Regions from separate parts of the Microbacterium sulfonylureivorans genome, predicted to be linked through region 2. Evidence: predicted binding sites of a transcription regulator. Region 2 holds the regulator's gene; each other region holds the start of a gene.
The links. The regulator HrcA, encoded in region 2, represses chaperone genes, less so after heat shock. The targets are predictions, from matches to a motif close to TTNGCACTCGNNNNNNNCGAGTGCNAA.
Positions count from the first base shown of each region.

Region 1: the regulator HrcA is predicted to act here: its motif matches at 5,253-5,279, upstream of groES (co-chaperone GroES).
Region 3: the regulator HrcA is predicted to act here: its motif matches at 1,229-1,255, upstream of groL (chaperonin GroEL).

Region 1 is NZ_RJAD01000001.1:2,084,852-2,094,988, reverse strand. Features, by position in the region: gene EER34_RS09195 (ABC transporter substrate-binding protein) at 1-447, opposite strand, end outside; gene EER34_RS09190 (heavy-metal-associated domain-containing protein) at 711-923, shown strand; gene EER34_RS09185 (heavy metal translocating P-type ATPase) at 923-3,277, shown strand; gene EER34_RS09180 (metal-sensitive transcriptional regulator) at 3,267-3,596, shown strand; gene rarD (EamA family transporter RarD) at 3,675-4,628, opposite strand; gene groES (co-chaperone GroES) at 4,875-5,171, opposite strand; gene EER34_RS09165 (Hsp70 family protein) at 5,553-7,400, shown strand; gene EER34_RS09160 (helix-turn-helix transcriptional regulator) at 7,422-9,971, shown strand; gene EER34_RS09155 (IniB N-terminal domain-containing protein) at 10,124-10,137, shown strand, end outside.
Region 2 is NZ_RJAD01000002.1:364,727-374,863, reverse strand. Features, by position in the region: gene EER34_RS11295 (PhoH family protein) at 1-556, opposite strand, end outside; gene EER34_RS11290 (HIT domain-containing protein) at 609-956, opposite strand; gene EER34_RS11285 (16S rRNA (uracil(1498)-N(3))-methyltransferase) at 1,015-1,749, opposite strand; gene dnaJ (molecular chaperone DnaJ) at 1,753-2,868, opposite strand; gene hrcA (heat-inducible transcriptional repressor HrcA) at 2,924-3,964, opposite strand; gene hemW (radical SAM family heme chaperone HemW) at 4,070-5,287, opposite strand; gene EER34_RS11265 (DUF1990 family protein) at 5,295-5,945, opposite strand; gene lepA (translation elongation factor 4) at 5,955-7,808, opposite strand; gene EER34_RS11255 (pyridoxal phosphate-dependent aminotransferase) at 7,859-9,001, opposite strand; gene EER34_RS11250 (alpha/beta fold hydrolase) at 9,050-9,772, shown strand; gene rpsT (30S ribosomal protein S20) at 9,881-10,137, shown strand, end outside.
Region 3 is NZ_RJAD01000003.1:362,043-372,179, forward strand. Features, by position in the region: gene groL (chaperonin GroEL) at 1-1,194, opposite strand, end outside; gene EER34_RS15135 (cold-shock protein) at 1,366-1,563, opposite strand; gene EER34_RS15140 (LytR C-terminal domain-containing protein) at 1,701-2,270, opposite strand; gene EER34_RS15145 (DUF3263 domain-containing protein) at 2,339-2,590, opposite strand; gene EER34_RS15150 (DUF2332 domain-containing protein) at 2,601-3,593, opposite strand; gene msrB (peptide-methionine (R)-S-oxide reductase MsrB) at 3,694-4,101, shown strand; gene EER34_RS15160 (nitroreductase family protein) at 4,098-4,652, shown strand; gene EER34_RS15165 (DMT family transporter) at 4,666-5,622, opposite strand; tRNA gene EER34_RS15170 (tRNA-Thr) at 5,625-5,697, opposite strand; gene EER34_RS15175 (DsbA family protein) at 5,741-6,697, opposite strand; gene EER34_RS15180 (ABC transporter ATP-binding protein) at 6,920-8,023, shown strand; gene EER34_RS15185 (DUF4032 domain-containing protein) at 8,095-9,402, shown strand; gene EER34_RS15190 (NAD(P)-dependent oxidoreductase) at 9,454-10,095, opposite strand.

The DNA.
Region 1 (10,137 bases), on a different contig from region 2:
GGCCGGCGAGAAGACGATCATGCCCGCGGCGACGGCGTCGTCGAGGAACAGCTTCGTGACACCCGACGACGCGGCGCCGATGGCGGCGGACACGCCCTCCGAGATGAGGGTCTGGATGGTCGTCGAGTACGCCTTGTTGTCGGTGTCGCCCGAGTCGCCCCAGACGATGTCGTCGATCGTCAGGCCCGTGTCTGCGGCCGACTCGTTGACGTGCGCGGCGGCGAGACCGACACCGGCCTCCTCGGGCGGGCCGAGGAAGGACAGGCTGCCCGTCTGGGGCAGGATCGTGCCGATCTTGAGGGTGAGGTCGCGCTCCTCGGTGGGGGGCGCGCTGGTCTCGCCTCCGGTTCCGCCACCGGCGCAGCCGGCGAGGACGAGGGCGCTGGCGCCGGCGAGCGCAATGACGCCGACGAGGGCGGACTTGCGCGAGCGGGTGAAGACGCTCATGTTGCTCCTTGCTGTGGATGAACGACGGGAACGGCTCGGGGGCCGACCCAGTGTCCCTAACCTAACCATCAGGAGCGCTCCGCAATGTTGCCATTCGTTAACGATGTGTAACGCATGGGAATCGCTTGCCGCGGCCGTCGTCGCACGGAAATGGCGCTCACCGAGCACTCGGGTCCCGGGAATACCCCAGCCGGGTATAAAGTTGATGCATTCGTACCCCTTGGGGGTATCCAGGTTGCTCATCCAGACAGAAGGCGTGAACCATGACTCAGACGACCGAATACAAGGTGACCGGCATGAGCTGCGGGCACTGCGAGGCCTCCGTGCGCGGCGAGGTGTCCAAGATCGCCGGCGTCGAAGCGGTCACGGTCGACGCCACGTCCGGCGCTCTCGTCGTCGGTTCGACCGCCCCCCTCGCCGACGCCGACGTGATCGCCGCCGTCGAAGAGGCCGGTTACGAAGCCGTGCGGGTCTGATGGACGCCGCGGCGCTCCCGCCGAACGGCGCGCGCATCGAACTCGAGATCGGCGGCATGACGTGCGCGTCGTGCGCCATGCGGATCGAGAAGCGGCTGAACCGCATCGACGGGGTCGAGGCATCCGTCAACTACGCCACCGAGAAGGCGACCGTCACCGCGCCCGCCGGCGTCGACGCGCAGACCCTCATCGACGAGGTGGAGAAGACCGGCTACACCGCCGCGCTTCCCGCACCGCCCGCCGCGCGCGGCGGCGAGCACGACCACGACGTCCCCGACAGCGAACTGGTCGGGCTCCGCCAGCGGCTCATCGGCTCGATCGTGCTGTCGGTGCCGGTCATCCTGCTCGCGATGATCCCCGCGCTGCAGTTCACCTATTGGCAGTGGGCGTCACTCGCACTCGCCGCCCCCGTCGTGGTGTGGGGCGCCTGGCCGTTCCACCGCGCCGCGTGGATCAACCTCCGCCACGGCGCGGCGACGATGGACACGCTGATCTCGCTCGGCGTCTCCGCCGCGTTCCTGTGGTCCCTGTACGCCCTGTTCTTCGGGCACGCCGGCATGCCCGGCATGACGCACGCGTTCGAGTGGTCCGTCCAGCCCGGCGACGGTGCGGGCGACATCTACCTCGAGGTGGCCGCGGGCGTGACGACATTCGTCCTCGCCGGCAGGTACTTCGAGGTCCGCTCCAAGCGCCGCGCCGGCGCAGCCCTCCGGGCCCTGCTCGAGATCGGGGCGAAGGATGTCGCGGTCCTGCGTCCGGGACCGAACGGAAGTCCGGTCGAGACCCGCGTCCCGATCGCGGAGCTGCGGGTCGGCGACGAGTTCGTCGTGCGCCCGGGCGAGAAGATCGGCACCGACGGCGTCGTCGTATCGGGTACGTCGGCCGTCGACGCGTCGATGGTCACCGGAGAGTCGGTCCCCGTGGAGGTCGGCCCCGACGACGCCGTCATCGGGGCGACGGTGAATGCCGGCGGCCGGCTCGTCGTCCGCGCCACCCGCGTCGGCGACGACACCCAGCTCGCGCAGATGGCTCGGCTCGTCGAACAGGCGCAGTCCGGCAAGGCCGACGTGCAGCGCCTCGCCGACCGCATCTCGGGCATCTTCGTCCCGATCGTGCTGCTGATCTCGCTCGGAACGCTGATCGCCTGGCTCGCTCTCGGGTTCGATCCCGCGATGGCGTTCACAGCGGCTGTCGCGGTGCTGATCATCGCGTGCCCGTGCGCGCTCGGGCTCGCGACGCCGACGGCGCTGCTGGTCGGCACGGGGCGCGGCGCACAGCTCGGCATCCTGATCAAGGGTCCCGAGGTTCTGGAGTCGACCCGCACCGTCGACACCATCGTCCTCGACAAGACGGGCACGGTCACCACCGGCCGCATGGCGCTCATCGATGTCGCCGTCGCGGCCGGCACCGCCCGGGCCGATGTCCTGCGTCTCGCCGGCGCTCTCGAGCATGCGTCCGAGCACCCGATCGCCCAGGCGGTCGCGCGCGGAGCCGCTGCGGAAGTGCGCGTTCTCGCCCCCGTCGAGTCGTTCCAGAACGTGCCTGGCAAGGGCGTCTCGGGCGTCGTCGACGGGCACGCCGTGCTCGTCGGACGCGAGGCGCTGCTCGCCGACTGGGCGCTGCACCTGGGCCCCGAGCTCGCCGCCGCGAAGCGACTGGCCGAGACCGAGGGGCGCACCGCCGTGCTCGTGGCGTGGGACGGAGAAGCGCGCGGCGTCCTCGTCGTCGCCGACCAGGTCAAGCCGACAAGCCCGGAGGCGGTGGCGCAGCTGCGCACCCTCGGGCTCAAGACGGTCCTGCTCACGGGCGACAACGCCGCGGTCGCTCGCACCGTCGCCGACGAGGTCGGCATCGACCGGGTGATCGCCGAGGTGCTGCCGCAGGACAAGGTGGCCGTGATCACGGAGCTCCAGGCCGAAGGCCGTGTGGTCGCGATGGTGGGCGACGGCGTCAACGACGCGGCCGCACTCGCACAGGCCGACCTGGGCCTCGCGATGGGCACGGGGACGGATGCCGCGATCGAGGCGTCCGACATCACCCTCGTCCGTGGCGACCTGCGCAGCGCCGCCGACGCCATCCGGCTCTCGCGGGCGACTCTCGGCACGATCAAGGTCAACCTGTTCTGGGCCTTCGCGTACAACGTCGCGGCCATCCCGCTCGCGGCGCTGGGCCTTCTCAACCCGATGATCGCCGGCGCCGCGATGGCGCTGTCGAGCGTCTTCGTCGTCGGCAACAGCCTGCGGCTGCGGTCGTTCCGCAGTCACGCCGGCGGAGCCGCGGCCGCCGCAATCCCGTCCGCCGCCGCGCAGCCGGCCCCGCACCCGGAGGTGCACAATGAACACCATGCACGATGAGGACCTCGCGTCGACCGTCGCGGTCGTCGACGACCACAGTCACCATGGCTACATCACCGACAAGGACAAGTACCTCAACCGCCTCAAGCGGATCGAGGGGCAGGCCCGCGGCATCCACAAGATGGTCGAGGACGAGAAGTACTGCATCGACATCCTCACGCAGATCAGCGCGCTGACGAGCGCCCTGGAGGCTGTCGCGGTGGGACTGCTCGACGATCACCTGAGGCACTGCGTGGTGGATGCCGCGCGCCTCGGCGGCCCCGAGGCGGACGCCAAGATCACCGAGGCCACGCAGGCCATCGCCCGCCTGGTGCGCTGAGGCCGCGCTCGCACGATCGCCCCCCGTCGGTTCGACGTCCGGCTCACCCGGGTCGTCTTCCCGGCGGGGGCGCTGCGCTCAGACGGACGCGGTCGCCGCGGCCACCGCCGCCACGCGGGTGCGGCGGGCGTGGACGACGGAATCGACCGTGAGCACGATGAGCGCAAGCCACACCAGGCCGAAGCCGATCCAGCGCTCGACCGGCATCGGCTCCTGCAGGAGCCATGCGCCGATCGTGAACTGCAAGATCGGCGCGACGAACTGCAGCAGTCCGATGAGGGTGAGCGACGCGCGGCGGGCGCCGGCCGCGAAGAACAGCAGCGGGATCGCCGTGACCACGCCGACGAGACTGAGCAGAACGGTGTGGAGCGTCCCTTCCGACCCGAACACGAGGCCGGTCGTCGCGTTCACGACGATGAGGATCACGCCGGCGATCGGGACGAGCCACAGGGACTCCAGCGTCAGTCCGCTCACCGCATCCACCGACGGGCCGACGCGCTTCTTGACCAGCCCGTAGAGGCTGAAGCTCGCCGCGAGGGTCAGGGCGATCCACGGGAACGAGCCGTACCCGACGATGATGACGAGCACCGCGAGGGTGGCGATGCCGATCGCGACCCACTGGGTGGCTCGCAGCCGCTCGCGCAGCACGAGCACGGCGAGGAGCACGGTCGCGATCGGATTGATGAAGTAGCCGAGGCTCGTCTCGATCACATGCCCGGTGAGGGCGCCCAGGATGAAGACCTGCCAGTTGATGTAGATCAGCCCGCCGGCGACGGCCGTCAGCCCGAGAAGGCGCGGCTGCCGGAAGATCGCGGCGATGCGCGACCACCCGCGCGTCACCGTCAGCAGCAGCGCGCAGAACACCAGCGACAGGAGGATGCGCCACGCGACCAGCTCGAACGGCCCGATCGGCATCAGGAGCAGGAAGTACAGCGGGAGGAAGCCCCAGAGGAGGTACGCGGTGAACGCGTACACGCCGCCGAGGGTGTGCTCGCGGGCGAGCTGCGCGCGGTGGGCCGCCGCCGGATCCACCGCGATCCCCGCGGTGTTCGTCGCGGCCGTGCCGAGGTCGGTCGCCCCGTCGGACTCGTGTCCGGCGGGGGAGGAATCGTCGCGGCTCACCGTCCCAGCCTAGGACGGGGACCGGCACCCTCCGGCCGTCGGACGGGGCCGGAGCATCCGCCGACTGCCGACCTTCGCGCGATCTCTGCCACCGCAGACGACGAGAGGGTCGGATGCCGAAGCATCCGACCCTCTCGGTACGCGATGTGCGCCGCGTCAGCGGACGACGACCGCCAGGACGTCGCGAGCGGACAGGACGAGGAACTCGTCGGCGCCGAACTTGACCTCGGTCCCGCCGTACTTGCTGTAGAGCACGCGGTCGCCGACGGCGACGTCGAGCGGGACGCGGTTGCCGTTGTCGTCGATGCGGCCGGGGCCGACGGCGACGACTTCACCCTCCTGGGGCTTCTCCTTGGCGGTGTCGGGGATGACGAGGCCACTCGCGGTGGTCTGCTCGGCCTCGACCTGCTTGATGACGATGCGGTCCTCGAGCGGCTTGATGGAAACCGACACGGTCTACCTCTTCTTTCCTTGAGACTGAAGACTCGTTAGCACCCGCATGCTGAGAGTGCTAACGACAAGTCTAGGGATGCGCTGGCACTCTCGCAACGTGAGTGCCAGCCGCATGACGCCGTGTGGCGCAGTCGCGCGAGCGGCGGGAAATCTCGCGGGCAGAGGTATCAGGACCTGAGCCCGCGCCTCCTCTCAGGCGTGCCCACCCCTCTCGCCAAGCGCGGCGCGAGGTGGTAGACCTGACCTGAGCCGTCGGGCTCAGGTCCGAACCCTGGGGGCAGGACATCCATGACAGCGCCGTACTGTGTTGCCGTCGACGTGGGAACGAGTCGCACCGCCGCAGCAACTGCTCATCTGTCGCCGAACGGCGATGCTCTCATGATGCCGTTCCGTCTCGGCCGAGTCGCCGATACCGCCCCGAGCGCTGCCTTCGTGGCGGAGGGGGAGGTGATGTTCGGCGACGCCGCCGAGCGGCGTGGCCCGGGCAATCCCGGACGGCTCGTCCGCGACTTCTCCCGCCGAGTCGGCGACGACGTCCCGATCATCGCGGGAGATCGCCGACTCGCGGCCGAAGACCTCTTCGCGCGGATGATCGCCTGGGTCGTCGACTCCGTCACCGCGCAGAAGGGGGCATCGCCCTCGGCTCTGGCCGTCACCGTTCCGGTGGCATGGGGCGAGTACAGACGCGACCTCATCCGTGCGGCCCTCGCCCGCGAGGGCTGGCCGGACGTCGACGTGCTCTCGGTTCCCGAGGCGGCTGCGCACCAGTACGAGGACTCGACACCCCTCCCCGCTCATCACGCGCTCGCCGTCTACGATCTCGGCGGGGGAACGTTCGACGCCGTCGTCATGCGCAAGTCGGCGACAGGTCGGCTCGAGACAGCGGGCGATCCGACCGGAATGAACGACTTCGGCGGCGCCGACTTCGACGACGCGGTGTTCCGGCATGTCGTGGCGGCGGCGGGCATCGACATACGTGACAGCGACCCGAGCGCCTACCTCGGTCTCGCCGCGCTGCGCCGGGAATGCGTGGATGCGAAGGAGGCGCTCTCGTACGACGGCGAAGCGGTCATCCCGGTCCTCGTGCAGGGCAGTCACGGCTCCGTCCGTCTCACTCGGGGAGAGTTCGAGGCGATGATCGAAAAGGACATCGAACGGACCATCGACCGATTCGCCCAGGCCCTGGAGAGCACCGGCCTCGACGGCGAGGAGATCGATGCGATTCTCCTGATCGGCGGTTCGTCCCGGATCCCCCGCGTGGCGCAGCTTCTGTCCGAGCGCTTCGATCGTCCGATCGCCGTCGATGCCGATCCGAAGGCGATCGCGGCGCTCGGCGCAGCCCGCATCGCCGCGGAGCGCCGGCTTGTCGGCGAACCCGCCGTCGACGAGGTCGTCGCCGTCGCGGCCGTCGAGGAGACTGCGCCCGCCGACACCGGTGCGTCACGTCGGAGATGGTTCCGACGCGTGCCCGCATCCGCGTACACCACGGGCACCGCACTCGCCCTCGCAGGCGGGCTGGTCGTGACGACCGCGACCGCACTGGGGATACCGGCGCTTCCGACCCGGGCTGATCTGGCGTCGGCGTCAGATGCTTCGACCGGCCCGCCCGGGGCGAGCGCCGGGCTCGGCATTGCGGACCGCTCGGAACTCGGCGAGTACGAGACGGGCGCCCTGGACGCGCCGCCCGATGCATCACCCGGTGCGCTGCCGTACCCGGCGCCCGGGCGGAGCCGGGTCGCCGATGATCTCACGGAACGACCTCCCGCCACAGGGCGGACCAGCGGTGGCGCGACGCCGTCGGCAGGACGTCGGACGGTCGCCGCGACGCCCGCCCGGGAGCAGACTCCGCCGCCGACGGCGAGCGCTCCCCGGCCCGCGCCGAAGCCGGCCACAGGCGGCGAAATCGCCGAACCTCGGGGGCCGAGCGACCCCGCCCCCGAGCCGGCGCCGGCCGTGCTCGATCCGGAACCGGCGTCGACAGAGCCCGCGGCCGAACCGTCGCTCCCCGAGCCCGCGCCTACTCCGGCGGCGACGTCTCCGGACGCGCCGCCTGACCCGGCCGCCGCCGACCCGACGCCGGACGACACGCCGGATCCTCCACCCGCCGACCCCACTCCCGACGCGCCTCCGGACGACACGCAGGCGTCTCCCGCAGACACCGGGCCCGCGCACGAAACCGAGCCCCCGCCCGACGTTCTGCCGGGTGACGCGACCGCTACCGCCCTCTGACGCCGATCACCGCGAACACTCATGTCGACGACGCACCCGCAGTCCGATCTGCCGCTCGCCAACCCCGTGAGGTGGACACGACTCGCCCTCGCCCACGTCGAGAGGATGATCGCCACCGCCGACCAGCCGACCCGAGGGCTTGTCGTCGGACCGGCCGGATCAGGCAAGACGTCGTTGCTCAGGCGCATCCGGCGATCGCTCGCCGACAGTGGACGAGAGACGCTGCTCCTGAGTCCGCGATCTCCGCTCGTCGATGTGCCGGCGACCACGGTGGTCCTCATCGACGATGCCCAGCTCCTCGACCAGGCGGCGGTGTCGCGGATCACCGACCGGGTCGCCGACCCCGACTCGAGCATCGTCCTCGCTCGTCGGCCGTGGCCGGAAACGGATCCGCTGCACGAACTGGCCCTCTCACTCGAGCATTCGCAGCCCACGATCGTCCTGGGTCACGTCACCGCCGGCGACCTCGACCACGAGAACCACGACTCGCTCGACGCCGCGTGCAGCGAAGGCATCCTCGCAATGACGGGCGGCACGACGTGGCTTGCCTGCGAGGCGTTCGCCATCCACGACGGGCAGCCGTGCGCGGCAGACCCCGATCACCACGCGATAGAGGACGCGCTCGGCGACGTCATCGCGCATCGGATGCTGAGCCTCGATCCCGAGGTCCGTGCCGCGATCGAGACGCTCAGCCTCCGACCGACCGGATTCACGACGCCGCTCGCACCGGAGTTGCGCGACCACCTCCTGGCCGGGCACGCGGAGGGACTGCTCCTCCGCAACGGCGAGGTGGTCCCCGTCGTGCGCCAGGCCGTACGCGCGACGACGCCACTCGACCGCCTCGTCGACGCCGGGGTCATCGACGAGGCGTCCGGAAGCCGCTCGTGGACTCCGGACTTCTCACGGGCGCCGGACCCACGACGCGCCGAGGCGCTCCTGCGCGAAGGCGACGCCATCGCGGACTCGGCACCGTCGCGGGCGCGCGAGCTGTTCCGGCGCGCCGGCGAATGCGGGGCGGATGCCGCCACCGTCGCCGTGCGACGTGCCGGGGCGTCCTGGGCGCTGGGGGAGATAGACCATGCGGCCCGACTGCTGGACAGCGGTCCGGCGCCGGAGGGAGACGAGGATCGCGAACATGCGATCGACACCGCTGCCGCCATCTGGGCCGCCCGGGGTGCGATGGAGACGGCGAACGCGATCTACGCTGCGGCGACTCCCCCGCTGACCGCCGCCCAGCAGGCGAGAGCCGCCATAGCCGCCCTCGGCGCGGCCGATCCGCTCCGGTGCCTGCCCGACCCGGCACCGGCTCCGGCCCGACCGGGAGCAATCGGCATCCCCACCACGCTGGATGTCTCGTTGGAGCTCGTCGTCCGAGGTCTGCGGTCGACGCTGACGGACCCCGCGAATCCCCGGCTCGCCGATCTCGTTCGCGCCAGCGAGATGTACACAGCCTCGGCGACAGGCGCACCGATCCCCGAGCTCCCGGCCGTCATCGCCGCTCTGACCGCGATCAACCTCGGTGAGCTCGACGTCAGCCACGCGATTCTCCAGGACGCCGTCGAGGGCGGGCACGGCGGTCCGTGGGCACGCGATCGGCTCGTGCTCTGGCGATCCTGGGTGGCCCTGCAGCGCGAGCGGCCGCACGAGGTCATGAGCGGTCTCGACGCCGTGCGCACATCCGGTCGTCCCCTCAGCCCTCGGGACCGCCTGGTGTACGACGCGATAGACGTCGCGCTGGCAAGACGGTACGAGGACAAGGCGACGATGGTCGCCACCTGGCGTCGAGCGCGCGAAGGCATCCTCCACGCGCAGTTCGACATGTTCACCCTGCTCCCGCTCGCCGAGTTCGTCACCGCCGCCGCCAGAGCAGGCGACAGCACGCGCGTGGCGGCTCACTTCGACCGAGCCGTCACGCTGCTCGACGGGCTCGGCGCGCCGCCGCTGTGGTCGGCTCACCTGCACTGGGCAGGCATCCAGCGGGGGATCCTCGCCAACAGCCCCGATGCGCTCAGACCCCACGCCAGGGCTCTCGTCGCCGTCGCGCCGCAGAGCCGGCTCGCGTCGCGCATGGCGCAGGCGGGCCGGGTCTGGACGTCGGTCCTCGCGGGCACCGTCGACCCCGACGCAGTGGAGGAGGCGGCTCTCGGCCTCGCGGATGTCGGCCTGGCCTGGGACGGGGCACGTCTGGCCGGCCACGGAGCGGGACGCTCGGACGATCGGAGAGACATCACGCGCCTGCTGGCGTGCGCACGCCGGCTCCATCCGCGCGACGACACCGCGGACGCTCGCGACGATCTGTCGACCGCTTCCACCCCTCAGGGACACGGCGGCGACGCGGTCCTCAGCGCACGTGAGCGCGAGGTCGCGCTCCTCGTCCTGCAGGGGAAGACGTACAGCGAGATCGGAATGTCGATCTTCATCTCCCCCCGGACCGCAGAGCACCACATCGCCCGCATCCGTCGCCGACTCGGCGCGACGTCACGCTCGGATCTCATCGCGAAGCTCCGCCTCGTCTTCGAGGATGCCTCCGCCCCTCAAGAACCGATCCACGCCGGCAGGGATATCGCATGAGCGCGCCGGCGGCCACTTCCCCTACAGGGGAGCAAGGACGAAGACGTGGGGGCCCCCTAGTCGCCCCCCGGTTGACGGGGGACAATCCCCGACGCGGACACCCCGCCGATCGCCATACGGTCGAGACAGATTTGTAGCATGAGGAGACGACTATGAGCGTGACTCT
Region 2 (10,137 bases):
CCATCATCTCGTTGAGCGCGTCGTAGAGCGGGCGCAGGTACGGGTCGATCTTGTCCGTGAGCGTGCCGGGCAGGAATCCGAGCCGCTCTCCCGCCTCGACGGCCGGCCGCGTCAGGATGATGCGGTTGACCTCCTTGCGCTGCAGCGCCTGCACGGCCTTCGCCATCGCGAGGTAGGTCTTGCCCGTGCCGGCCGGCCCGATGCCGAACACGATCGTGTTCTCCTCGATCGCGTCGACGTAGGCCTTCTGGCCGAGCGTCTTCGGACGGATGATCTTGCCGCGCGACGACAGGATCGCCTCGCCGAGCACCTCGGAGGGCCGCGGGCCCCCCTCGGTGCGCAGAATGCGGCTGGAGGACGACACATCCGACTCGCCCAGCGCGTGCCCTGCCTTCGTCATGGCGAGCAGCTCGTCGACGAGCGAGCGCGCGGCGGCCACGGCATCCGCCTCACCGGTGAGGGTGATCTCGTTGCCGCGCACGTGGACGTCGACACCGGGGTGCTCCTTCTCGACGACGCGCAGGAGCCGATCCTGCGGGCCGAGCAGCTGCACCATGGCGACGCCGTCGGCGTACACCCGGTCGACCACGGGGTCAGGGGCGGATTCGTCAGGCACCAAGGCTCTCTTCCTCGAGTCCTCCGGCGAGCACATGGGCATGCACATGGAAGACGGTCTGGCCCGCGTTCGGACCGGTGTTGAATACCAGGCGGAAGTCGCCGTCGGCGTGCTCCGCGGCCAGGCTGTTGGCGAGACCGACGACCTCCGCGAGAAGGCCGGGATCGCCTGCCGCCAGCTCGACGACATTGCGGTAGTCCTCGGTCTTGGGGATCACCAGGAGGTGCACCGGCGCCTTGGGGGCGATGTCGCGGATGGCGAACACGTTCTCGGTCTCGGCGATGATCTCCGAGGGGATCTCTCCGTTGTGGATCCGCGTGAAGATCGATGGCTCGCTCATACGTCGAGTCTACCGACGGGGGTCGGCGCGGGGCGGGACGCGATCCGTCGGACGACGCTCACCAGCGCCCGAGCGCGGCACTGACCACGGCGAGGGCCGCGGGGCCTGCGGTCGAGGTTCGCAGCACGCTGTCGCCGAGCCGCACCAGCTCGGCGCCGGCCTGCTCGAGCGCGTCGAGCTCGTCGGCGGCGATGCCCCCCTCGGGGCCGACCACAAGCATGACGTCGCGGTCCTCTCCCGCCAGTGCGGTGCCGGTGAGCCGCAGCGCGCCCGTCGGCTCGAGCACGAGGGTGCGGGATGCCGCGGCCCGCGCCACGAGCTGCTTCGTCGTCGTCAGCGGCGAGACCTCGGGGATCCAGGCGCGGTGCGCCTGCTTCGCCGCCTCTCGCACGATCGTCGCCCAGCGGGCACGGCCCTTGTCCGCCTTGGCCGCGTCCCAGCGCGAGACGCTGCGCGTCGCCTGCCAGGGCACGATCTCGTCGATGCCGAGCTCCGTGGCCGCCTGGACGGCGAGCTCGTCGCGGTCGCCCTTGGCGAGCGCCTGGACCAGCACCACGCGCGGGCGCGGGGGCGCGGAATCCGTCCGCGAACCCACGCGGATGACGACCTCGCGCGGCGCGACCGACTCGCACGTCCCGGTGAGCCACGCTCCACGGCCGTCGCCGACGGTGACCTCTTCGCCCACACGGACGCGCCGCACGGCCGCGGCGTGGTGCGCCTCGGACCCGGTGAGCACGACCATGTCGCCGGGACCGGCGGTCGTCGGCTCGTCCAGGACGAAGTGCAGCGCCACGGATCAGCCCCGGAAGCGGTCGCGCAGCTTTGCGAAGAGCCCCTGGTGGAACTCGGCCAGACGCGGCGCGGGGGCCTTGGTGCGCTTCGCGAAGTCCTCGATGAGCGCGCGCTCCTTCGCGTCGAGACGCGTCGGGGTGACCACATGCACGCCGACACGGAGGTCTCCGCGCTGCGAGCCGCGCAGCGGGGTGATGCCGCGGGCCTTGATCGTGAGCACGTCACCGGCCTGCACGCCCGGCCGGATCTCGAGGTCGACGGGACCGTCGAGCGACTGGATCGTCGTCGTCGTGCCGAGGATCGCGTCGGGCATCGACACTTCGAGCGTTGCGAGGAGGTCGTCGCCGTCGCGGCTGAACACCTCATGCGGCGTGACGGTCACCTCGATGTACAGATCGCCGTTCGGGCCGCCGGCGGGACCGACCTCGCCCGAGCCCGGAAGCTGCAGCCGCAGGCCGGTCTCGACGCCGGCCGGGATGTCGAGCGACACGGTCCGACGGGCGCGTACACGCCCCTGGCCCTGGCAGGTCGCGCACGGGTAAGGGATCGTGGTGCCGTAGCCCTGGCAGATGTTGCAGGGCTGGTTGGTGAGCACATTGCCGAGGAGGCTGCGCACCTGGCGCTGCACGTGTCCGGTGCCGTGGCAGATGTCGCACGTGACGGGCGTCGTTCCCGGCTGGCAGCACGATCCCTGGCAGGTCTCGCACAGCACGGCCGTGTCGACCTCGATGTCGCGGTGCACGCCGAAGACGACGTCGCCGAGTTCGAGCGTCACCCGGACGAGAGCGTCCTGGCCGCGCTCGCGCCGCGATCGCGGGCGACCCCCGCGCTGCCCGCCGCCTCCCGCCGCTCCGAAGAACGTCTCGAAGATGTCGTTGAACCCGGAGAAGCCTCCGGCGCCGCCGAACGCGCTGTCGCCGCCGCCCATGTCGTAGCGGGCGCGCTGCTCGGCGTCGCTGAGGACGTCGTAGGCATGGGTCACGAGCTTGAACCGCTCGGATGCCTCTTCGCCGGGATTCACGTCGGGGTGAAGCTCCCGGGCCAGGCGTCGGTACGCCTTCTTGATCTCGTCGAGGGACGCGTCTCTCGAGACGCCGAGGACCTCGTAGTGGTCAGCCACATTCGCCTTCCTGCCCGCGGGAAGCCACGGGGATCGTGTGTGTTGCGCGTCCGCGTCAGCGGCTGCTCTCGTCTTCCTCGAGCATCCGCGTGAGGTAGCGCGCGACGGCTCGGACCGCCGCGAGGTTCGTGGGGTAGTCCATGCGGGTCGGACCCATCACGCCCACGCGTGCGCGCGAGCCGGTCGCGTCGTAGTCGCTGGCGACGACGGATGCCTCGGCCAGGCCGAACTGCTCGTTCTCGCGGCCGATGCTGGCGGCGAGACCCTGCTCGTCGGCGACCATCTCGCCCATGAGCCGGAGGATCGTGACCTGCTCCTCGATCGCTTCGAGGAGAGGGTAGATGCTTCCGCGGAAGTCAGCCTCGCGGCGGGCGAGCGTGGCCGTGCCGGCCATCACCAATCGGTCCTGGCGGAACTCGTCGAGCTCCTCGGCGACGACGCGCACGATCTCGGCCGTCGCCGCCTGGTGCGGCGCCGTCATGATGGCGGCGTTGTCGAGCCGTTCGCCGATGCGCGTCAGCCCGTCGCGCACCGAGCGCCCGACCAGCAGCGTGCCGAGCTCGGCGCGGATGCGGGCGAGGTCGGACTCGTCGAACTCGTCACGGACGAACGCCATGCGCTGCGAGACGCGCCCGGTGTCGGTGACGACGATCACGAGCATCCGTCCGCCGCCGAGCTGCACCAGCTCGACGTGCGTGACGTTGGCACGCGCGAACGAGGGGTACTGCACGATCGCCACTTGGCCGGTGAGCTGGGTGAGCGCGCGCACCGTACGCACGAGCGCGTCGTCGAGGTCGCCAGGCCCCTCGAGGAACGAGGAGATTGCGGCGCGCTGAGCAGTGCTGAGCGGCCGGACGTCGGCCAGATGGTCGACGAAGACGCGGTATCCCTTGTCGGTGGGCACGCGCCCGGACGACGTGTGCGGGGCCGCGATGAGCTCTTCGTCTTCGAGGAGGGCCATGTCGTTGCGGATGGTCGCCGCGGACACGCCGAACGCGTGCCGTTCGACGATCGCCTTGCTGCCGACGGGCTCGCGCGTGTCGACGTAGTCCTCGACGATCGCGCGCAGCACCTGGAGCCCACGCTCGCTGACCATCCCGCCTCCTCACGCCGCTGCTGGCACTCGCATGACTGGAGTGCCAATTCTACCGGATGCCCCGGACCGAGGCGGGGAGCACGGCATGCCGTGCCGCGGCGCACCCTACTCGGTGAGTGCGCGGACGACGGCATCGGCGAGGAGCCGGCCGCGGCGAGTGAGCACGATGGTGCCGTGCAGCGCCGACGGACCGTCGACGAGCCCGTCCGCGATCAGCGCCGCGACGGCGTGGCGCCCTTCGCCGAGAAGCTCCGACACCGGCAGACCCTCGCGGATCCTTGTGCGCAGCAGGACGTTCTCGAGGGTGCGGGCCTCGGCGTCGGGGACCTCGCGTCCCGCTCCCGGGGACTCCCCCGCCGTCAGGCGCTGGGCATAGGCCGCGGGGTGCTTCACGTTCCAGAACCGCACTCCGCCGATGTGGCTGTGAGCGCCGGGGCCGAAGCCCCACCAGTCCGTTCCCAGCCAGTACGCGAGGTTGTGTCGCGACCGCTGGCCCGCGCTGCGCGCCCAGTTCGATACCTCGTACCACTCGAAGCCGGCCGCCGTCAGACGATCGTCGGCAAGCTCATACATGTCAGCCTGCAGGTCGTCGTCGGGCGCGGGTACCTCGCCGCGGCGTATCTGGCGCGCGAGCTTCGTGCCGTCCTCGATGATGAGGGCGTATGCCGAGACGTGGTCGGGTGCGAGGTCGATGGCCGTCTCGACCGAAGCGCGCCAATCGTCGAGCGACTCCCCCGGTGCGCCGTAGATGAGGTCGACGCTCACATCGAGTCCGGCGCCGCGAGCGGCGGCGACGGCCGTCCGCACGTTCGCCGGGTCGTGGGTGCGGTCGAGGGCGGCCAGGACGTGCGGGACGGCCGACTGCATGCCGATGGACAGTCGCGTGACCCCGGATGCCGCGAGCTCGGCCACGACGGCGTCCGTCACGGTGTCGGGGTTGGCCTCGACGGTCACCTCGGCGCCGTCCACGATGCCGAACGCCTCGCGGACGCCGCCGAGCATGCGCGCGAGGTCGCCCGGCGGCAGCAGGGTCGGCGTGCCACCGCCGAAGAACACCGTCGATGCGGGACGCAGCGGCCCCATGTCGGCCAGGATCCCGCGGGCGAGCGCGATCTCTCGGAGGAGCGTGTCGGCGTACTGGTCCTGACGCGCGCCGCGCAGTTCGTCGGACGTGTAGGTGTTGAAGTCGCAGTATCCGCACCGCACGCGGCAGAACGGCACGTGGAGGTACACCCCGAACGCCGTGTCGGGGTCGATCTCGGTCCCCGGCGGGAACGAGCCGTCGGCGGGAACCGGATCGCCGAGAGGTAGGGCGGCGCCCATCAGCGGCTCACGCAGGCGTCGCGTAGAGGGGCGAGATCGCCCGCAGGTAGCGCGTGAACAGCTCGCGACGGCGCCGGCGGATGAGCCCGGGGAGCATCTTGTAGACGAGCGCCGACGGCGCATCGAACGCGCGCACCGTGAACCACACCTCGTCGTTGTCGTACCACTCGAGCATGAACGACTCCTCGCCGCTGACGACCGAGTCGCCGACGGTGCCCAGCGCGAAGCCGACGCGCCGCGGCTCCTCGACCGCGAAGATCACCCGGAGCTCGGCATCCGCCCGAAGTGCCCGCACCCGCCCGTCGACGCGGATCGTGGTGCCCGCGCCGACATACGGCGTGCCGTCGGCGTCGTAACGGAGGTCGGACTCGGAACGGCTCGGCGCGACAGGGTTGCCCTCGGCGTCGAAGCTCACGCCGGAGTACATCGGCCCTGCGGCCGGGCGGACGTCCTTCACCGTGAGGCCGGCACCGCGCTGCGCCGTCCACGAGAGCAGCGCCTCGCTCGCTGCCTGGAATCGCGCCTCTCCGCTGCCGATGCGCCACGACTCCTCGGCCGGGATGCTCCGCTCCGGCGGATAGTGCATGAGGTCGGGCGCCTGGGTGGCCCCGACCGCGGCGTAGTCGACCGTGTCGTCCCGGAAGTTCCCTCGACGCATACGACCAGCCTACTTGGCGTCCTTTTTCTCGGTGTCTCCCGAGAGCGCGGCGATGAACGCCTCCTGGGGGACCTCCACGCGACCGACCATCTTCATGCGCTTCTTTCCCTCCTTCTGCTTCTCGAGGAGCTTTCGCTTGCGGCTGATGTCGCCGCCGTAGCACTTGGCGAGGACGTCCTTGCGCATCGCCCGGATGGACTCGCGCGCGATGATGCGCGCACCGATGGCGGCCTGGATCGGCACCTCGAACTGCTGGCGCGGGATGAGCTTCTTGAGGCGCTCCGTCATGAGCACGCCGTACGCGTAGGCCTTGTCGCGGTGCACGATCGCGCTGAACGCATCGACCGGCTCGCCCTGCAGCAGGATGTCGACCTTGACGAGGTCGGCCTCCTGGTCGCCGCTGGGCTCGTAGTCGAGCGAGGCGTAGCCCGCGGTCTTGGACTTCAGGTGGTCGAAGAAGTCGAACACGATCTCGCCGAGCGGCATGCTGTAGCGGATCTCGACGCGGTCCTCGCCGAGGTACTCCATGCCGAGCAAGGTGCCGCGACGCGACTGGCAGAGCTCCATGATCGTGCCGACGTAGTCCTTCGGCGCGAGGATCGCGGCCTTGACCATCGGCTCGGTCACGCTGGCGATCTTGGTGCCCGACGGGAACTCGCTGGGGTTGGTCACCGTGAACGACTTCTTGTCGTCGGTCACGACCTCGTACGTCACCGACGGCGCGGTGGAGATGAGGTCGAGGCCGAACTCTCGCTCGAGACGCTCGGTGACGATCTCGAGATGAAGGAGGCCGAGGAAGCCGCAGCGGAAGCCGAAGCCGAGCGCGACCGAGGTCTCGGGCTCGTAGTTGAGCGAAGCATCCGACAGCTTCAGCTTGTCGAGCGCCTCGCGGAGCACCGGGTAGTCGCTGCCGTCGATCGGGTAGAGACCGGAGAAGACCATCGGCTTCGGGTCGGTGTAACCGGGGAGCGCGTCCTTCGACGGCTTGGCCGCGTTCGTGACGGTGTCGCCGACCTTGGACTGGCGCACATCCTTCACGCCGGTGATCAAGTAGCCGACCTCGCCGACGCCGAGCCCGCGCGTGGGGGTGGGCTCGGGCGACGAGACGCCGATCTCGAGGAGCTCGTGGATCGCGCGCGTCGACATCATCTGGATGCGCTCACGGGGGTTCAGCGTGCCGTCGACCATGCGGACGTAGGTGATGACGCCGCGGTAGGAGTCGTAGACCGAGTCGAAGATCATCGCGCGCGACGGTGCGTCGGGATCGCCCTTCGGGGCCGGGATCTGCGCGACGACGTGGTCGAGGAGGTCCTCGACGCCCATGCCGGTCTTGCCGCTGACGCGCAGCACGTCCTCAGGACGGCCGCCGATGAGGCTCGCGAGCTCCTTGGCGTACTTCTCCGGGTCGGCCGCGGGCAGGTCGATCTTGTTCAGGACCGGGATGATCTGCAGATCGTTCTCCAGTGCCAGATAGAGGTTGGCGAGGGTCTGCGCCTCGATGCCCTGCGCGGCGTCCACCAGCAGGATCGCACCCTCGCAGGCGGCGAGCGACCGGCTCACCTCGTACGTGAAGTCGACGTGTCCGGGGGTGTCGATCATGTTGAGCGCGAAGGTGCCCTCGGCCGTCTGCCAGGGCATGCGGACGGCCTGCGACTTGATCGTGATGCCGCGCTCGCGCTCGATGTCCATGCGATCGAGGTACTGCGCCCGCATGTCGCGGTCGGAGACCACACCGGTGATCTGCAGCATCCGATCGGCCAGCGTGGACTTGCCATGGTCGATGTGGGCGATGATGCAGAAGTTGCGGATCAGCTCGGGAGGGGTCGCAGACGGCTCGAGAGGCTTCAGGGCGCGCGGTGACATATCCCGACGATTCTACGGGTGAGGCGGGCCCCCACCCTGCGCAGGTGCTGTCAGGCAGGCGCAGGGAGCCGCCGCAGCCCCTCGAGCAGCTCGGCCCGGTCGCTCGCGACGCACACGCGGACCCATCCTTCGCCCGACGCTCCGAACGCCGTGCCGGGTGCGACCGCGACACCGGCCTCGTCGAGGAACCGCTCGCACCACGCCGCGACATCGCCGCCCGACGCGTGCGACACGTCGATCCAGAGGTAGAACGCGCCGGTGGGCGGGAGGTAGCGGATGCCACGTCCGTCGAGCGCCGCCATGGCCGCCGAGAGGCTGTCGCGGTAGTGGACGGCCGCTCGCTCGACGTCTCGCTGATCGCCGTCGAGCGCCGCAGCCGCCGCGCGCTGTGACGGCGCGTCGACGCAGCTCACGATCGACTCCTGCACGCGCAGCATCGTCGGTCTCCATCCGGGTGGCGTCACGAGCCATCCCACTCGGGCTCCCGTCATGGCGTGGGTCTTCGACATCGAGAAGACCGACAGCACACGGCCGTCGGCGTCGAGCGACTGCAGGCTCACGTGCCGCCCGCCCCAGGTGAACCGCTCGTAGACCTCGTCGCTGATCACCCAGAGGTCGTGCCGTCGCGCGAGGGCGAGGAGCGCCTCGAGCGTGTCGAGGTCGAAGGTCGAGCCCAGCGGGTTCGACGGGGTGTTGACGATGATGGCCCGCGTGCGCGGGGTCACCAGTGCCTCGATCTCCTCGAGGGCGGGCTGGAACGCCCGCTCGGGGCGGAGCGGATAGGGCACCGGAGTCGCCTGCAGCAGGTGCGCGTTCATCGTGAAGGTGGTGTATCCGGGGTCGGGCACCAGCACCTCGTCGCCGCGGGCGAGCGCCAGCGACATCGCCATGTGCAGTGCCTGGGTCGCTCCGACCGTGACCCACACCTGTTCGACATCGACGTGGACATCGTTGTCGCGGGCGAGCTTGCGGACGATCGCGTCCCGAAGGGCGGGGATCCCGCCGTTCGGCGTGTAGCGGATGTCGCCGTCGCGCCAGGCGCCGGCAGCGACGTCGCGGACCGCCGGCCCGACCAGCTCGCCGGGCTCCCCCACCGCCAGGATGATCGTGCCCGGCCGGAGGAGCGCCTTCTCGAGGATGTGACGGACGCCGGATCCCGGCATCCCGGCGACGTGCGCTGCGATTTCGGGCATGGTCGCCATGCTAGAGCCGGTTCGCGGCGAGTTGGCTAGCCTGGGGCGATGGTCGTGCAAGTGGTCCTCGTGCACGGCATCCGGACGTCCGCGACCATGTGGCGCTCCCAGGTCGAGTATCTGACGGAGCGGGGCAACCCCGTCGTCGCGGTCGATCTGCCGGGGCACGGGTCGCGAATGACCGAGGAGTTCACGCTCGAGGGCGCCTTCGCCACCATCGACGATGCGGTGCGGGATGCCGCGACCCGCGGTCCTGTGCTGCTCTCCGGACACTCGATGGGCGGCCTCCTGTGCATCGAGTACGTCGGACAGGAGGATCCTCCGCCCGTCGCCGGCTTCATCGCCGCCTCATGCACTTCGATCCCGCGCGGCGTCGGACTCGCGTCCTACCGATTCCTCACCCGGCGGTTCGACGCGCTCCCCGACCGGGGGATGTGGCTGACGGACAGGATGCTCGACCGGATCCTGCCGGACGAGACGCGGCAGGACTTCGGCGCCGGCGGCTACGCCTTGGATGCGCAGCACGTCGCGCTGCGCAGCCTGTCGGTGCTCGATCTGCTCTCCGCCCTCGGTCGGATCGAGGTGCCGCTGTGGTTCATCAACGGCCAATACGACCAGCTCCGCGTGAACGAGCGGCTGTTCACGCAGATCGCGCCGCACGCCGAGCTCGTCGTCGTCCCGCGCACGACCCACCACGTCACCGTGATGCGACCCGAGGTCTTCAACGCGCTCCTGCACCTGGCGATCACGACGCTCGATCAGACCTGGTAGACTCGGTGATTGGCTTGCGTGTGGGTGACCCCCTCACGACCGCCGAGACGCAGCCCTCTTCTGCCGACCGGCACTCTCCATTTCACTCCGAACGAAAGACGTCGACACGTGGCGAACATCAAGTCGCAGATCAAGCGCAACAAGACCAACGAGAAGGCGCACGAGCGCAACAAGGCCGTCAAGAGCGAGCTGAAGACCGAGGTGCGTCGCACCCGCGAGGCCATCGCCGCCGGCGACAAGGCCGCCGCCGAGAAGGCTCTGCAGAAGGCGACCAAGAAGCTCGACAAGGCCGTGAGCAAGGGCGTCATCCACGAGAACCAGGCCGCGAACCGCAAGTCGTCGATCGCGAAGCAGGTTGCTGCACT
Region 3 (10,137 bases), on a different contig from region 2:
GACGGCGTCCTCGATGCGGTGCTTGCGCTCCTTGAGCTCGACCTCGGTCGCCGCACCCGCCTTGATGACGGCGACGCCGCCGGCGAGCTTGGCGAGACGCTCCTGGAGCTTCTCGCGGTCGTAGTCGCTGTCGGTGTTCTCGATCTCGCGACGGATCTGGGTCACGCGACCCTCGAGCTGGCCGGCGTCGCCGGCACCCTCGATGATCGTGGTCTCGTCCTTCGTGATGATGACCTTGCGGGCACGGCCGAGCAGGTCGAGGGTGGCGTTCTCGAGCTTGAGACCGACTTCCTCGGTGATGACCTGGCCACCCGTGAGGATCGCGATGTCCTGCAGCTGAGCCTTGCGGCGGTCGCCGAAGCCCGGAGCCTTGACGGCGACCGACTTGAAGATGCCGCGGATCTTGTTCAGCACCAGGGTCGCGAGGGCTTCGCCCTCGACGTCCTCGGCGATGATCAGGAGCTCCTTGCCGTCCTGGATCACCTTGTCGACGATCGGCAGAAGGTCCTTGATGTTCGAGATCTTCTGGTTCGCGATGAGGATGTACGGGTCCTCGAAGACGGCCTCCTGGCGCTCCGGGTCCGTGACGAAGTAGGGGTTGATGTAACCCTTGTCGAAGCGCATGCCCTCGGTGAGCTCGAGCTCGGTGCCGAAGGTCTGCGACTCCTCGACGGTGACGACGCCCTCCTTGCCGACCTTGTCGATCGCCTCGGCGATCAGCGCGCCGATCTCGGGGTCGCCGGCGGAGATGGAAGCCGTGGCGGCGATCTCCTCCTTGGTCTCGACCTCCTTGGCGTCGGCGAGCAGCTGGGTCGTGATGGCCGCGACGGCCTTCTCGATGCCCTTCTTGAGCGAGATGGGGTCGGCGCCGGCCGCGACGTTGCGCAGGCCCTCGCGCACGAGCGCCTGAGCGAGCACGACCGACGTGGTGGTGCCGTCGCCCGCGACGTCGTCGGTCTTCTTGGCGACCTCCTTGACGAGCTCCGCGCCGATCTTCTCGTACGGGTCGTCGAGCTCGATCTCCTTGGCGATGGAGACGCCGTCGTTCGTGATGGTGGGAGCGCCCCACTTCTTCTCGAGCACGACGTTGCGACCGCGGGGGCCAAGCGTCACCTTGACGGCGTCGGCCAGGATGTTCAGGCCGCGCTCGAGGCCGCGGCGGGCCTCCTCATCGAAAGCGATGATCTTTGCCATGTGTGTTTCGTCCTCCCAGGACGGGGCGTATGGATTAGCACTCGACAAACCGGAGTGCTAATCCATTCTGGCACTCCCCCCTAGGGAGTGCAAGCCGCCGCGAAGGGTGCCGCAACACGCAGAAACGGGATGCCGCGGCATCCCGTTCCCCGAACGTGCGGGCGTCTGCGGTCAGACGACGCGCACCGACTCGGCCTGCGGGCCCTTCTGGCCGGTGCCGACGGTGAACTCGACCGTCTGGCCTTCCTCGAGCACGCGGAAGCCCGACATGTCGATGTTCGAGTAGTGGACGAAGACGTCCTGCCCTTCCGCCGTGATGAAGCCGAAGCCCTTCTCGGCGTTGAACCACTTGACGGTGCCCTGAGTCATTGCGAATCTCCTGTAGCTGGTGCGACAGGCATCATCGTATGCACGGCGCGCTACCGCCAGGCGTCCTCTCCGGGACTTGTTGACACGGTGGAATAGAAGTGTTTACCGGCGCGAAACACTCGCCCCGCGCCCGGCGTTCAGGGAGTCGGCGTCGAGGTCTGACCGGCCGCCGTGCGGTCGAGCCCGATCACGACGGTGAGCTGTCTGGTCGAGGGGTCGGCGGGCTGATAGACGTCGCTCTGCTCGATGCGCGCGCCGCCGATCACGTCGGCGAGACCCGCGGCCGCCGCCTGGTCCTCGGGGGCGAGGTAGTAGACGGTCGTCTCGGCGAAGTCGTCGGCGCTCGCGTCGCTGGGCAGCACGCCGCTGTCGGGCCAGCCGGCCGCCACGACGACATCCTTCATCTGCGTCGCGAGTCCCTGCTCCGGCGTCGCGTTGAGGATGACGACCTGGTACGACGTGTCGAGGACCGGGGTCACCTCGGCGGTGGGCGCGGCAGTGGGCGCCGGAGTCGGGAAGAGCTCGATGCGACCCGAGGCCAGGAGCGTGCCGAAGATGCCCACTGCGATCAGCACGATCGTCGCGAGGGCGGCCCACAGCAGCACGACCCAGCCGCGCATCCGGGGGTTCTCGGCTCGGTGGGCGCCGACGCGGTCCGCGTCCGGAAGATCGTCGAAGCGATCCCGGGGGAAGGTCGTTTTCGGCACCTGACGATGCTACCGGGAGAGGCCGTGTGAGCCCGCGCAGACGGGCGGGACAGCCGGCATCGGACGCATCAGTGCAGGTCTCCCGCCGCATGGCCGACGCGCGCCAGAGCACGGGCGTCGCGGAGCCGGCGGAGCCGCTTGACCAGCATCGGATCGTGGGCCTGGGCATCGGCAGTGTCGATCAGACGGCCGAGCAGCTGGTAATAGCGGGCGGGCGAGAGCCCGAGGTCGGCGCGGATCGCCTCCTCCTTGGCTCCGGCGTGACGCCGCCACTCCCCCTCGAAGGCGAGGATGGCGAGATCGCGGTCGGAGAGGGGCACGGCCCCCACGCTAGCCGCGAAAGGACGGCCCGCCGGCGCGCCACTCCACGGAGCCGCCGAGCGGGTCGACAGCGGCCAGGGGCACGCCGTCGCGACCGAGGACGAATCCGCCCCAGGTCTCCGGATCGACGGGCGGATCCCACGCTTTGTGGAGCCCCGGCGGATCGATCGAGATCCAGACGGCGTCGAGCTCGCGCACGGCCGCGATGAGTCGCTCGCGCCCCGCCCGGGGGATGTGCGGAAGCACACCGGGCGTGGTCACGACGAGGGTGGCGTCCGCCGGCGCGAGGTCGGCCGCCGCCCGCAGCACCGCGGGATCGGAGGCGTCGCCCGCGATCATCACGGGCGGGTCGGCGGCGGCGATGTCGAGCGCTGCCTCGATGCGTGCGGCGCGCCCGCGCTCCCCCGGCCACACGAGGGCTGTGAGGAAGCGACGGTCGTCGGGGTCGCCCGGGTCGAGGGGCGCGAGGTCGACCCCCGCGCGCCACACCACGTCGGGCAGTCTCAGCGGCGGGTCGCCGGTCACGTCGCAGGCGAGCACCACGCGCGACGGGCCCGTCGCCGGGTCGAGCTGGGGACCGCCGCGGAATCGGTACGAGTACCGGTCGGGGAAGAGGCACAGGCCCGCACTCGCGCCGAGCTCGAGGAGGGCGATCGGACCGTCCACCGTGCTCAGCGCCGGAAGGAGAGCGGCGCACCGCTGCGGCTCGTTGGTCTGCAGACTCCGGCGGGATGCCTCGGCCACCACCTCGTCGGCGTGCGCGGCCATCCACTCCGACCATGCCGCGAACGGCGCCTCGGGCGCGCCGAGCATGCGGCTGACGGCGAAGACGAGGGGAGGCTGCCTCCGCGTCTCGGGGATGCGGGCCAGGATCGCGGCCACGTCCGCGTCCGCAGCCACGCCCGCCGCCCAGTCGGCGTAGAGGTCGGAGCGCCCGGGCGCCTCATCGCGCGCGAAGCGTGCGAAGCGCTCGGCGACGGCGGCTGCGGCATCCGGTCCCATGCCCCCATTCTCGCGGGCAACGCCCAGCCCTCGCGGAGCGGCGGTCGTCGGACTGGGGTTGAATGGAGGGGACCCACACGCACAAAGGCACGGAGGAGTCATGACGTACACCGTCGACAAGAGCGACGACCAGTGGCGCGAGGAGCTCTCCCCGGAGCAGTACGCGGTGCTGCGCCAGGCCGGCACCGAGCGTGCGTGGACCGGCGAGCTGCTCGACGAGAGCCGCGCCGGCCTGTACACGTGCGCGGCGTGCGGCTCCGAGCTGTTCAAGAGCGGGACGAAGTTCGACTCCCACTGCGGCTGGCCGAGCTTCTACGAGTCCATCCGCCCCGAGGCCGTCGAGCTCATCGAGGACTCCAGCCACGGCATGGTGCGCACCGAGGTCCGCTGCGCGAACTGCGGCTCGCACCTCGGACACGTCTTCCCCGACGGGTTCGGCACCCCCACGGGCGACCGCTACTGCATGAACTCGATCTCCCTGAACTTCACGCCCGAAGAGTCCGCGTGACCGGTGCGCTGGAGGCGGTGCGCGCGCGCCGCTCGTGGTCGAAGGTGACCGATGAGGCACCCACGCACATCGAGCTCCTCACGCTCGTCTCCGCCGCCGGGCGCGTGGCAGACCACTCGTCGCTGCGACCCTGGCGGCTCATCGAGCTGCGCGGCGCCGATCGCGAGCGACTTGCGCAGGCGATCGCGAAGGCCGAGGGCGACAAGAGCCCGTCGTCGAAGCCGATGCGCGCACCTCTGCTGATCGCGGTGGTGGCGAGCTATCGCAAGAGCGAGAAGGTGCCGCGCTGGGAGCAGGAGGCCGTCGCGTCCGGCGTCGCTCACGTGCTCAGCCTGCTCCTCGACGAGGCCGGCTGGGGCGTCATCTGGCGCACGGGCCGCTACACGCGTTCCAAACCCGTCGCCAAGGCGCACGGTCTCGAGAAGAACGAAGAGCTCCTCGGCTGGCTGTACGTCGGCGGCAAGCCCGTGCGCTCCCGTCCCGGGCGACGCAAGGGCGTCGAGGCGCGCAGGCACGTCTCGCGGATGCCGCGGGCCAAGAAGCAGGACTGAGGGGCGTCGCGCGTCAGCGGCCGCGCCGCCGCCACGGGATCGCCGCCACCACCACGGACGCCATTGCGACGGTGACCATCGCGAGCTCCTGCCCGAATCCGGGGCTCGCGGGCGCCGGCCAGAGCGCGTCGAGCACGACCGACATCAGCAGCTGGCCGACGACCGTCCCGAGGCCGAGCAGCAGGACGCCGGTGTACTGCACGATCGCCGCCGACAGGAAGATGTAGACGACGCCGAGCGCACCGCCGACGTAGAGCCAGGCCTCCGTCGGGAACGCGGCGGGCGCGCCGGCGAACGCGATGTGGATCGCCGCCGCGGCGACCAGGAGGATCGTGCCGCCGGTGAAGTTCACCAGCGTCGCAGTCAGGGGCGTCCCCACCCGCTGTCGAAGACGGCCGTTCGTCGCCTGCTGCCATGCGATCGCGATGCCGGCCAGGAGCGGGAGCACGAGCATCCACATCGGCACGCCGCTCAGACCGTCGCCCACCAGCGCGAGCCCCACCGCGGCCAGGGCGAGCGCGCCGCCGATCAGACGCGGCACCGTGACGGCGACGACGCCCGCGGGCCCGAAGCCCACGCGATCGAGGAGCAGGCCGCTCACCGTCTGCCCGGCGACGATCCCCACCGTGAACAGCGAGACGCCGATGAGTCCGACAGCGAGGCCCTGTGTGGCGACGGTCAGCGCACCGGCGGCGCCGCCGGCGAGCATCCACCAGGGGATCCCCCCGCTGCGCACACCGGAGAGCAGCCGGCCGAAGCCCGCGCGCCCTGAGGGCAGGACCGCCGACAGGACGCCGACGATCGCGAGGCCCGATCCGAACGAGACCGCAGCCGCGACGAAGCCGTCGTCGAGGCGGATGCCGAGCTGCCCGTTCACCCGCGCCTGCACCGCGGTCATCATGCCGATCGCCGCGGCGACGCCGAGCGCGATCCAGACGGGCATGCGAGGGCGCGAGGGAGTGGCGGTCATCGAGCCGGCTACGGGACTTGAACCCGTAACCCCCTAATTACAAGTTAGGTGCGCTACCAATTGCGCCAAGCCGGCAGAGAAGCCATTCTACCGGCGAGCCGGGGAGGGGTCCGCGCGACTAGGGCGTGGGGGTCGGAGTCGGAGTCGGAGTCTCGTCGTAGTACGCGTCGCTCGCGACCGTGAGGACGAACTGCGCGAACTCCTTGGGATCGTCCAAGGCGCCGACGTAGGGGGTGCCGTTCACGAGCACCATGGGCGTTCCGGTGAGCGCCACGTCGTCGGTGTCGGGGAGTCCGCCGAGCGCCCGTTCGGTCGCGGTCTTGGCCCACGACGTGAACGCCTGGTCCTCGATGCACGAGCGAACCACCTTCGCCCCCTCGGCACCGGAGGCGATGGCCATCGCGGCCAGCTCGCTGTCGGTGTAGCCGTCGGAGTCGACGTCGGGCTGCTGCGTGAGAAGCGTGTTGTTGAACGCGAAGAAGTAGTCCGGGGAGTGCGTGGCGACACAGGCGGCCGCGCCCGCGGCCCGGAGCGAGTACTTCGTTCCGTTGGACTTCGACGTCAGCATGGCGACCGGGTAGTACGTGAGGGTGGCGGCGTCCTCGCTGACCCACTTCGACAGCTGCTGCACGTTCGCCACCTGGAAGTCGCGCGATCCGGTCGACAGGTAGTCGACGTAGACGCGGATGTCGACGTCGGGCTGCTCGGTCGGCGTCGCAGACGGCGTGGGCTCGACGGTCGGAGTCGGCGTCGGCGTCGGCGACGCGGTGCCTTCGAGGGTGCCCGTGTTCGACGGGTCGTCGGAACTGAGCCCGGTGCCGGTGACACTGGAGATGACGAACCCGTCGTCCTCGATGTTGGCCGGGCTGAGCGTCGGCTTCGACGCGGCGGACGAGACGGCCCAGGTCACCACGACCGCGGCGACCGCGACGACGGCGACGACGATGGCCGAGATCGTCGTGGCGCGGATCACGCGAGCACGCGACTGGCGGGCCTGCACCTGCTGCGCCTTCTCGCGCACGGCGTCACGCCGCTCGCTGGCAGCAGCGGCGTTCGGTGACTCGTCGCTCGACATGGAACCTCTCGGGACGGAAGCGGGCCGGGAATCGGCATGGCCCTCCGGGGGAATGGGCCGTTGACGATGCTAGCCAGCGACCCTGGGAAATGCCCAGACGGAGCCTCCACGCGCGCCGTGTCATACTGGAGTCGCGCCCGAAGAAGGGCGTGCGGGAAGCCCCCGCTCATTCCATCACTACGGATCGTCCGGCACGTACCTGCCGGTGAAGGAGAAGAGAACATGGCGTCCGTCACGTTTGACAACGCAACTCGTCTGTACCCCGGGGGCACGCGCCCCGCTGTCGACAAGCTCGACCTCGACGTCGCCGATGGCGAGTTCCTGGTCCTCGTCGGCCCCTCCGGCTGTGGCAAGTCCACGTCGCTGCGCATGCTGGCCGGCCTCGAAGAGGTCAACTCCGGCCGCATCCTCATCGGCGACCGCGACGTCACCGACGTCCCGCCGAAGGACCGCGACATCGCGATGGTCTTCCAGAACTACGCGCTGTACCCGCACATGACCGTCGCCGAGAACATGGGCTTCGCCCTGAAGATCGCCGGCATCGGCAAGGAGGAGCGCGCCGCGCGCGTCCTCGAGGCCGCGAAGCTCCTCGACCTCGAGGACTACCTCACGCGCAAGCCGAAGGCACTCTCGGGCGGCCAGCGACAGCGTGTCGCCATGGGCCGCGCCATCGTGCGTCAGCCCCAGGTCTTCCTCATGGACGAGCCCCTGTCGAACCTCGACGCCAAGCTCCGCGTCCAGACGCGCACCCAGATCGCGTCGCTGCAGCGCCGCCTCGGCGTCACCACGGTCTACGTCACGCACGACCAGACCGAGGCGCTCACGATGGGCGACCGCATCGCGGTGCTCAAGGACGGCCTCCTCCAGCAGGTCGGAACCCCGCGCGACCTGTACGAGACCCCGAAGAACGTCTTCGTGGCCGGCTTCATCGGCTCGCCCGCCATGAACCTGTTCCCGGCCCACCTCGCCGAGGGCGGCATCGAGTTCGGCGACAAGGTCGTGGGCATCGAGGCCGACACGCTGGCCCGGGCGCACGGCAGCGAGGTCACCATCGGCGTCCGTCCCGAAGACATCGTGGTCGCGCCCGAGGACGGCAAGGGCCTCTCGGTCATCGTCGACCTCGTCGAGGAGCTCGGCGCCGACGGCTACCTGTACGGCCACACCGACGTCAACGGCAAGCGCACCGACATCGTCGCGCGCGTCGACGGGCGTCGTCACCCGAACGCCGGCGAGACCGTGACCCTGGCCCCCGTGCCCGGACACGTGCACGTCTTCGACGTCGAGTCGGGCGACCGCCTCACCGACAGGGCCATCGCCTCGGCGTAATCGGTTTTCGGTCGCAACGGCGCGGGTGGGAGGATTCCCCCCGCGCCGTTGCGCATCTCCAGGGGGTTGCCATGCCGGATTCGCTGAGCATCACCGCCAGCAGCGTCGATCCCGGCCTGCTGACGCTGCCGTGGTCGACGACGCTCGCGGACTGGCCGTCGAGCAACATCGTCTACCTGCCCAAGGGCATCTCGCGCCATCTGGTCAGGTTCGCCAACCTCTCGGGCCGCGTGGTCGCCATCAAGGAGACGACCGAGCAGATGGCCCGGCGAGAGTACGACATGCTCGGCAACCTCGATCGCCTGGACGTCCCGTGCGTGCAGCGGGTCGCGGTCATCGCCGGGCGAACGGATGCCGCGGGCGACCCGCTTCCGGCGGCTCTGGTGACGGCGCACCTCAAGTTCTCACTCCCCTACCGGGCGCTCTTCACGCAGGTGCTGCGCCCCGACACCGCCACGCGTCTCGTCGACGCGCTCGCCGCTCTCCTGGTGCGGCTGCACAACGTGGGGTTCTTCTGGGGCGACGTGTCGCTGTCGAACACCCTTTTCCGACGTGACGCCGGTGCCTTCGCGGCGTACCTCGTCGACGCCGAGACCGGCGAGCTGCACGAGACGGGCCTCACGCCGGGACAGCGCGCGCACGACCTCGACGTGGCGCGCACGAACATCGCCGGCGAGATCATGGACCTCGAGGCCGGCGGACGACTCGAGGGCGGCGTCGACGCGATCGCGATCGCCGACGGCATCGTGTCGTCGTACCACTCGCTGTGGGCGGCCCTCACCGACAAGGAGTCGTTCGGCGTCGACGAGGCGTGGCGCCTCACGGAGCGTGTGCAGCGCCTCAACGATCTCGGCTTCGACATCGGCGAGATGTCGATCCTGACGACCGCGGACGGCACGCGCGTCTCGATCCAGCCCAAGGTCGTCGACGCCGGACACCACCAGCGCCGGCTCATCAGGCTCACGGGCCTCGACGTCGAGGAGAACCAGGCCCGACGGCTCCTCAACGACCTCGACGAGTTCCGGGTGCGCATCTCGCGTCTGGGCGACGACGAGGAGATGGCCGCGCACGAGTGGCTGACCCGCGTGTTCGAGCCCGTGGTGAAGGCCATCCCGTGGGATCTCCGCGCCAAGCTCGAGCCCGCCGAGGTGTTCCACCAGGTGCTCGAGCACCGCTGGTACATGTCGCAGGCGCGCGGGCGATCGGTGCCCCTCGCCGAGGTGCTCACCAGCTACATCGACGAGGTGCTCCGACACCGGCGGGACGAGGCGACGCTGATGGGTCCGCCGACCGAGACGGTCTCGCTGTCGATCATCACCGCGAGCCAGCCCGTCATCGACGACGAGGACGACGACATCGACTGGCGCGACCTGGTCTGACGACGGCGAAGGCGCGTCCCTGACCATGTCGGGGACGCGCCTTCGCACAGGTCAGTAGCCGACGGTGAAGCGCTCGCGCGAGTGCTTGGGCTCCTCGATCTCGTCGACGATCGCGACCGCGAGGTCGGGGCCGGAGATGTACGAGTCGCCCTTGTCGTCGGTGACGAGGACGTCGCCGCCGTCGCGATAGGAGCCGGTGCGCTCCCCCGGGTTCCACACGCCGAAACCGCCCGCCGGATGGACGTAGAACCAGTCCCGCGACGCCGGTCCGGCCCGCAGGTCGTCGAGGATGCCGATGGCCTCGAGCGCCTCGGGCTTGTACTCCTCGGTGAACGACGGCTGGTCGACCAGGCGCTCGCCACCGGGCGCGACGAGGCTGCCGCCGGCGCCGCCGACGACGCCGATCCGCACGGTCGACGGGAGCTCGGCCGCCAATTCGGCGACGTTGCCCCGGACGTTTCCGAGCATGTCGCCGCGGGCCGGGACGGTGGAGACCACGACGTCGACGCCTTCGAGCTCGGCGACGAGGCCGGGCACATCGAGGAGGGTGCCCTCGACGTACGTCGCGCCCTCGACCCGCTCGGCCGGAACCGACCGTGCCACCGAGACCACCGTGTGGCCGCGGCTCACCGCCTCGGCGACGATGTTGCTGCCGGCGTAGCCGGTTCCTCCGATGACGGCGATACGTGCCATGGTCTCCCTTTCGACGGATACGTCAGGCCCAAGTCGGGCCGT